Regions from separate parts of the Comamonas sp. CMM03 genome, predicted to be linked through region 2. Evidence: predicted binding sites of a transcription regulator. Region 2 holds the regulator's gene; the other holds the start of a gene.
What was found. The regulator HrcA, encoded in region 2, represses chaperone genes, less so after heat shock. The targets are predictions, from matches to a motif close to TTAGCACTCNNNNNNNNNGAGTGCTAA.
Positions count from the first base shown of each region.

Region 1: a site for HrcA is predicted at 1,911-1,937, ahead of groES (co-chaperone GroES). Genes of this name have one in related genera too.

Region 1 is NZ_JAHUXB010000002.1:650,990-654,404, forward strand. Features, by position in the region: gene groL (chaperonin GroEL) at 1-1,390, opposite strand, end outside; gene groES (co-chaperone GroES) at 1,532-1,822, opposite strand; gene KW830_RS09880 (phosphatase PAP2 family protein) at 2,440-3,123, shown strand.
Region 2 is NZ_JAHUXB010000002.1:502,551-505,965, forward strand. Features, by position in the region: partial or broken gene KW830_RS09150 (IS5 family transposase) at 44-976, shown strand; tRNA gene KW830_RS09155 (tRNA-Ile) at 1,183-1,259, opposite strand; gene hrcA (heat-inducible transcriptional repressor HrcA) at 1,302-2,309, opposite strand; gene KW830_RS09165 (NAD kinase) at 2,339-3,244, shown strand; gene recN (DNA repair protein RecN) at 3,248-3,415, shown strand, end outside.

The sequences.
Region 1 (3,415 bases), 150 kb from region 2:
CCGAGGGTTCGCCACCGGCGTTGGACACGATTTCGCGCAGAGGGGCTTCCACGGCCTTCAGCACCAGCTTGATACCGGCGTCTTGCTCGGCATTGCCAGTGGACAGAGCGCCCACGGCTTGCTTGGCGCGCAGCAGGGCCACGCCGCCGCCGGCCACGATGCCTTCTTCCACAGCAGCGCGGGTAGCGTGCAGGGCGTCTTCCACGCGGGCCTTCTTTTCCTTCATTTCGACTTCGGTCGCAGCGCCGACCTTGATCACTGCCACGCCGCCGGCCAGCTTGGCCACGCGTTCTTGCAGCTTTTCACGGTCGTAGTCGCTGGTCGCTTCTTCGATCTGCAGGCGGATTTGCTTGACGCGGGCTTCGATTTCAGCAGCTTGGCCAGCACCGTCGATGATGGTGGTGTTTTCCTTGCCGATTTCGACGCGTTGGGCTTGGCCCAGGTCTTCCAGGGTCACCTTGTCCAGGGTCAGGCCGACTTCCTCGGCGATCACCTTGCCGCCCGTCAGGATGGCGATGTCTTCCAGCATGGCCTTGCGACGGTCGCCGAAGCCAGGAGCCTTCACAGCCACGACCTTCAGGATGCCGCGGATGGTGTTCACCACCAGAGTCGCCAGGGCTTCGCCTTCGACGTCTTCGGCAATGATCAGCAGGGGACGGCCAGCCTTGGCAACTTGCTCCAGGGTGGGCAGCAGGTCACGGATGTTGCTGATCTTCTTGTCGAACAGCAGCACGAAGGGGTTGTCCAGAATCGCGGCTTGCTTTTCGGGGTTGTTGATGAAGTAGGGCGACAGGTAGCCGCGGTCGAATTGCATGCCTTCCACGACATCCAGTTCGTTGGCCAGGGACTTGCCCTCTTCCACGGTGATCACGCCTTCCTTGCCGACCTTGTCCATGGCTTGGGCAATGATTTCGCCCACGTCGGAGTCGGAGTTGGCGGAAATGGTGCCGACTTGGGCGATTTCCTTGGAAGTGGTGGTGGCCTTGGATTGCTTCTTCAGCTCTTCCACCAGGGCGGCGACAGCCTTGTCGATACCGCGCTTCAGGTCCATGGGGTTCAGACCGGCAGCCACGTACTTGGAGCCTTCGCGCACGATGGCCTGGGCCAGCACGGTGGCGGTGGTGGTGCCGTCACCGGCGATGTCGTTGGTCTTGGAAGCCACTTCCTTCACGAGCTGGGCGCCCATGTTCTGCAGCTTGTCCTTCAGTTCCACTTCCTTGGCCACGGACACGCCGTCCTTGGTCACGGTGGGGGCGCCGAAGGAGCGCTCCAGCACCACGTTGCGGCCCTTGGGGCCCAGGGTCACTTTAACGGCATTGGCCAGAATGTTCACGCCTTCGACCATGCGTGCACGTGCTTCACCACCGAAAACTACGTCTTTTGCTGCCATGTTTGGCTCCTACAAATGGGTTCAATTTGGCTGTTTCAGCGCATCCAGTGGGCTGAGACAGCTATGAATTTGAAAGTTTGGATGCTGGGGAACGGGTGCCTGGGGCCGCGGGCCTCTGGCACCGGCAAATCACCGGGTGATTTACTTCTCGACGACTGCGAACAGGTCGTCTTCCTTCATCACCAGCAGCTCGTTGCCGTCGATCTTGACAGTCTGGCCAGAGTACTTGCCGAACAGCACGCGGTCGCCGACCTTCACGTTCAGAGCGATCTGTTCGCCCTTGTCGTTGCGCTTGCCAGGACCCACTGCCAGCACTTCGCCTTGGTCAGGCTTTTCGGCGGCGTTGTCAGGGATATAAATGCCCGAAGCCGTCTTGGTTTCGTTCTCAAGGCGCTTGACGATCACGCGGTCGTGCAGAGGACGCAGGTTCATTCACTTCTCCTAGAAATCAACAAAGTGGATTTATCCGTTCCACGCTGCGCAAAGCCAGCGTGGCTAAACAGGCGAGGGACCGGGCTTGTTAGCACTCAACCCCTACGAGTGCTAATAATAAGGCGAAATCGGAAGCTTTCAAGTCCCAAGGTCGCTTGAAAAGCAGGGTTACCGTGGAACGCCATGCAAGGAACGGCTCTCACAGCAAGTTCGTGGAAAGCGCAACGGCCCTGTGGCTTTTGGCGATGCCCATTCCGAAAACATCCGGGCAGGACCCCACGGGATGAGATACCGTGGAGCGCGTCGCAGCGGCAGCCGTCCCAACCCGAGCCGCGTCCGCCAGGCTGAAGGGCCGCATGCTTGCTTCCGCTCCTGTTCTGCCCTTGTTGACTGAGCCCCTCCAGTCCGACCGCGTGATCAATTGCCCCGAAAGCGTCCGGTCGTTGCATACGTTGGCGGCAGATGCCGGACGGCAAGTCAGACGGTTGCAGCGACCGCCTCCGTTTTGGAGCATGCCGGCTCCACGCAAACCCGAATTTCCGCGAACTGGACTGCCTTAGCCCACACAGGGACCAGCCCTTAAGACGACGTTAAGTTCAGAACTCGACGATCTTGGCATGACCCAATACCGAGATCGCCGAAGCCTGATTGCCTTGGCTGTTTTTTCTTTGATCGTCCTGTGGGATGTATCAGGCCTCGACATGCCTTTCGCCCAGCTTGTAGGTGGCAAGGCAGGTTTCCCCTTGAGAGACAGTTGGTTTTTGACCACTGTCCTGCACGATGGAGTGAAGCAATTGGCGTGGATGTTTGTACTCGCCTTGGCAGTCTCCACTGTCTGGCCATGGGGACCGCTGAAGGACCTGCCATTTGCCCGCCGGGTCCAGCTGACAGCAGTAACGCTTTGCGCAAGCGGTCTGATCGCGTTGCTCAAGGCGGGCAACCACACCAGTTGCCCCTGGGATCTTGAACAGTTTGGGGGCGTGGCCAGCTACATCTCTCATTGGACCGGGTGGGTTCGTTCGGACGGCGGAGGGGGCCATTGCTTTCCCGCAGGCCAGGCGTCTACAGGCTTCGCCTTCATCGCCGGTTACTTTGCATTGCGGGATGACAAGCCCCAACTTGCACGGTGGTGGCTGCTTGCATCCATCGCTTTAGGCCTCGTTCTAGGTGGTGCCCAACAGCTTCGTGGGGCCCATTTCATGAGCCATACGCTGTGGACGGGCTGGATCTGCTGGCTGTTCGGATGGACTGCAAATGCGCTCTTCCAGCGCTGTGCGCGTCAGATGGAAGCGCGCGTGTGATGCAAACCACGAAATTCGCTCCTTTGCAGGCCGTGTGCTCTGGAGATCAAAGTTCGGCTCCCTGGGGCAGTCCCCGGTTGGCTGCTATTGCGGCAGCATAGGCGTATGCGCCGTGGGGCATGCTGCTTGGCCGACATGCCAGACACGCAGTGACCGTCGGCTTGACGCCGTTGACCAGGGTCTTCTTTCTTGCGTGGCCCTGCACAGCCATGGCGTCGACAGTGCATGCGCACCATGACTTGCGCTATCGGTTGCATCTCATGGCGAGCCTGTACTTCGCCATGCATGTCGC
Region 2 (3,415 bases):
GCTGTTGCACAAATCGGCTCCTGGGTTCAGGTAGCCTCGGGCGATGAGTCAGTCTCCGCAACCCAAGCCCCGCTACCGCACCACCAACTGGAAGCGATACAACGCAGCACTCATAGCGCGGGGCTCACTGACCATCTGGTTGGACAAGGGCATCTCCTGGTTTGCCGCTGCCAGCGGCAAACGCGGGCGCAGCCCGCAGTTCTCGGATGCAGCCATCCAGTTCTGCCTGACCATTAAGAACCTCTTTGGACTGGCCTTGCGGCAGACCACGGGATTTGTTCAGTCTCTGCTGGCGTTGTCTGGGCTGCCGTGGCCAGTTCCCGACTTCAGCACGCTGTATCGCCGCCAACGCAATCTGGATGTGCAGGTGGCATACCGGCCCAGTTCAGCCGGCCTGCACCTGCTGGTTGACTCCACAGGCATCAAGTTCCTGGGTGAAGGCGGGTAGAAGTGCAAAAAGCATGGGCCGTAGCGCCGGCGCCAATGGCGCAAGCTGCACATCGGCATCGATGCACAAACGCTGCAGGTGCGGGCTATCTGTGTCACCTCCAACAACGTCACTGACGCTGCCGTGCTGCCGCAGTTGCTGGAGCAAGTGCCGGGTGATGAGCCACTTCTGACGGTGACAGGCGATGGCGCTTATGACACCCAGCCCGTGCATGCGGCTGTCATGCGGCGCAATGCCAAGCCCATCATTCCCCCAAGAAAGAATGCCAGGATGCGCAAAGGCGAGGCCTCTGCACATCGCAATGCGGCGATCGCCGCATGCAGGCGCCTCGGGCGCAAGCTCTGGAAGAACTGGAGTGGCTACCACCGGCGCAGCTTGGTGGAAACCAAGATGCACTGCATCAAACGACTGGGTGAACGAGTGATGTCACGCACGTTTGAGAGACAGGTCAACGAGCTGCACATCCGAGCCGCCATCCTCAATCGATTCACGGAGCTGGGCTGCCCACAGACGGTGGCTGTGGCATAGCTACGTCTAGGGCTGGGGAAGTCTGGCCTGGGGCTGATTTATGCAACAGCGCCGAAGTATGGACGAAATGGACTAAGGGGCACCTCAGCGGACTCAAGGCAGCAGCGCAGAACTCGGCATTGAACTGCGTTCCTCAAAAGTGCCTACAGATTCCAAAATCAAAAAAGCCCGCTACCAATTAGGTAGCAGGCTTTCCTTATAAATACTGGTAGGGCGTGAGGGACTTGAACCCGCGACCAAAGGATTATGAGTCCTCTGCTCTAACCAACTGAGCTAACGCCCCTTGCCAGCCCGGCGCATGGCAGGGCGCACGCATTGTAACGGCTTAGCGCCGGCTGCTCAGCGCATTGGTGACCAGCTTGGAGGTGATGTCCACGATCTGGATCATCCGGTCGTAGTGCATGCGTGTGGGGCCGATCACGCCCAGCGTGCCCACAATCTGGCCATCGACCTCGTAAGGGGCGCTGACCACGGACAGCTCTTCGAAAGGCACGACCTGGCTTTCTCCACCAATGAAGATGCGCACACCTTCGGCCTGGCTGGAGAAATCGAGCAGCCGCAGGATCTGGGTCTTTTGCTCGAACAGGTCGAACGCCTTGCGCAGATTGCCCATGTCGCTGGAGAAGTCGCTCACCGACAGCAGATTGCGCTCGCCCGAGATGATGACCTGCTCCTGGGGCTGGGGGTTCATGGCCTCGGCGCTGACATTGACCGCCGCCTGCATCAGATTGGCCACTTCGGTGCGCAGGCGCTCCACTTCGGACTGCATGCGCTCGCGCACCTGCTCGATGGCCAGACCGGCGTAGTGCGCGTTCAGGAAGTTGGATGCTTCCAGCAGTTGCGAGCCGGAGAAATCATGGTCGGTGAAGATGACGCGGTTCTGCACATCGCCTTCCGGCGACACGATGATGACCAGCACCCGCCGCTCGGACAGCTTCACGAACTCGATGTGCTTGAACACCGAGCTGCGCCGCGGCGCCATCACCACGCCGACAAACTGCGACAGGCTGGACAGCATGTTGGCGGCGTTCGCAATCACCTTCTGCGGTTGTTCGGGCACCAGTTCCTGCGCAGGCAGCATGTCGCGGCTCACGGTCAGCATGGTGTCCACAAACAGCCGGTAGCCCTTGGCGGTGGGCACGCGGCCTGCGGAGGTGTGGGGGCTGACGATCAGGCCCAGTTCCTCCAGATCCGCCATCACATTGCGGATGGTGGCCGGCGACAGTTCCAGGCCGGAGGCGCGCGACAACGTGCGCGACCCCACAGGCTGGCCGTCGGCAATGTAGCGCTCGACCAGCGCTTTCAACAACAACTTGGAACGATCATCGAGCATGGAACGATTTTAATGATGTAATTTCCCTTATGACGTCCAAGTTTCGCCATGTAGCCCTGATCGGAAAGTACCGTGTCGCTTCCCCCACGGGCCTTCCCCAGGACAGCCCGCGCCAGGCCCTGGAAGATATTGCAGCTTTTCTGACCACCCAGGGCTGTGAAGTGATTGTGGAAGCCGAGACCGCCTTGCACATGGGTCTGCCCGCACAGTACCGCAGTCTGGATGTGGACGCCCTGGGGCAAGCCTGCGATCTGGCCCTGGTCATGGGCGGCGACGGCACCATGCTGGGCGTCAGCCGCCACCTGTCACGCTACGGCACGCCGCTGATCGGCATCAACCAAGGGCGCCTGGGCTTTGTCACCGACATCCCGCTGGATGAGAACTTCCAGCCCACGCTGCAAGCCATGCTGGAAGGCTGCTACGAAGAAGACAGCCGCCCGCTGATCGAAGCCCGCGTGATGCGGGGCGATGAATGCGTGTTCGAGGCCCTGGCCATGAACGATGTGGTGGTCAACCGGGGCAGCACCTCGGGCATGGTGGAGTTGCGGGTGGAGGTGGATGGCCGTTTCGTCTCCAACCAACGTGCCGACGGCCTGATCGTGGCCACACCTACCGGCTCGACCGCCTATGCGCTGTCGGTGGGCGGTCCGCTGCTGCACCCGTCCGTGGGCGCCTGGGTGATGGCCCCCATTGCCCCCCACACCCTGTCCAACCGCCCCATCGTGCTGCCCGACCAGGGCGAAGTCATGATCGAAGTGGTGGGCGGGCGCGACATCAGCGCCAATTTCGATATGCAGTCGCTGGCCTCGCTGCGCCACGGAGACCGCATCTATGTGCGCCGTGCGCTCCATGGCATCCGTTTTCTGCATCCCCTGGGCTGGAACTACTACGCCACGCTGCGCAAGAAACTGGGCTGGAACGAAGGGGGCACCTGAGCCATGGCCCTCAAACGCATTGCACTGCGCGACTTTGTCATCGTGCAGGCGCTGGACCTGGACCTCCACGCCGGCTTCACGGTGCTGACGGGCGAAACCGGCGCCGGCAAATCCATTCTGATCGACGCTCTGCAGCTGGTGCTGGGCAGCCGTGCCGATGTCGGCGTGGTG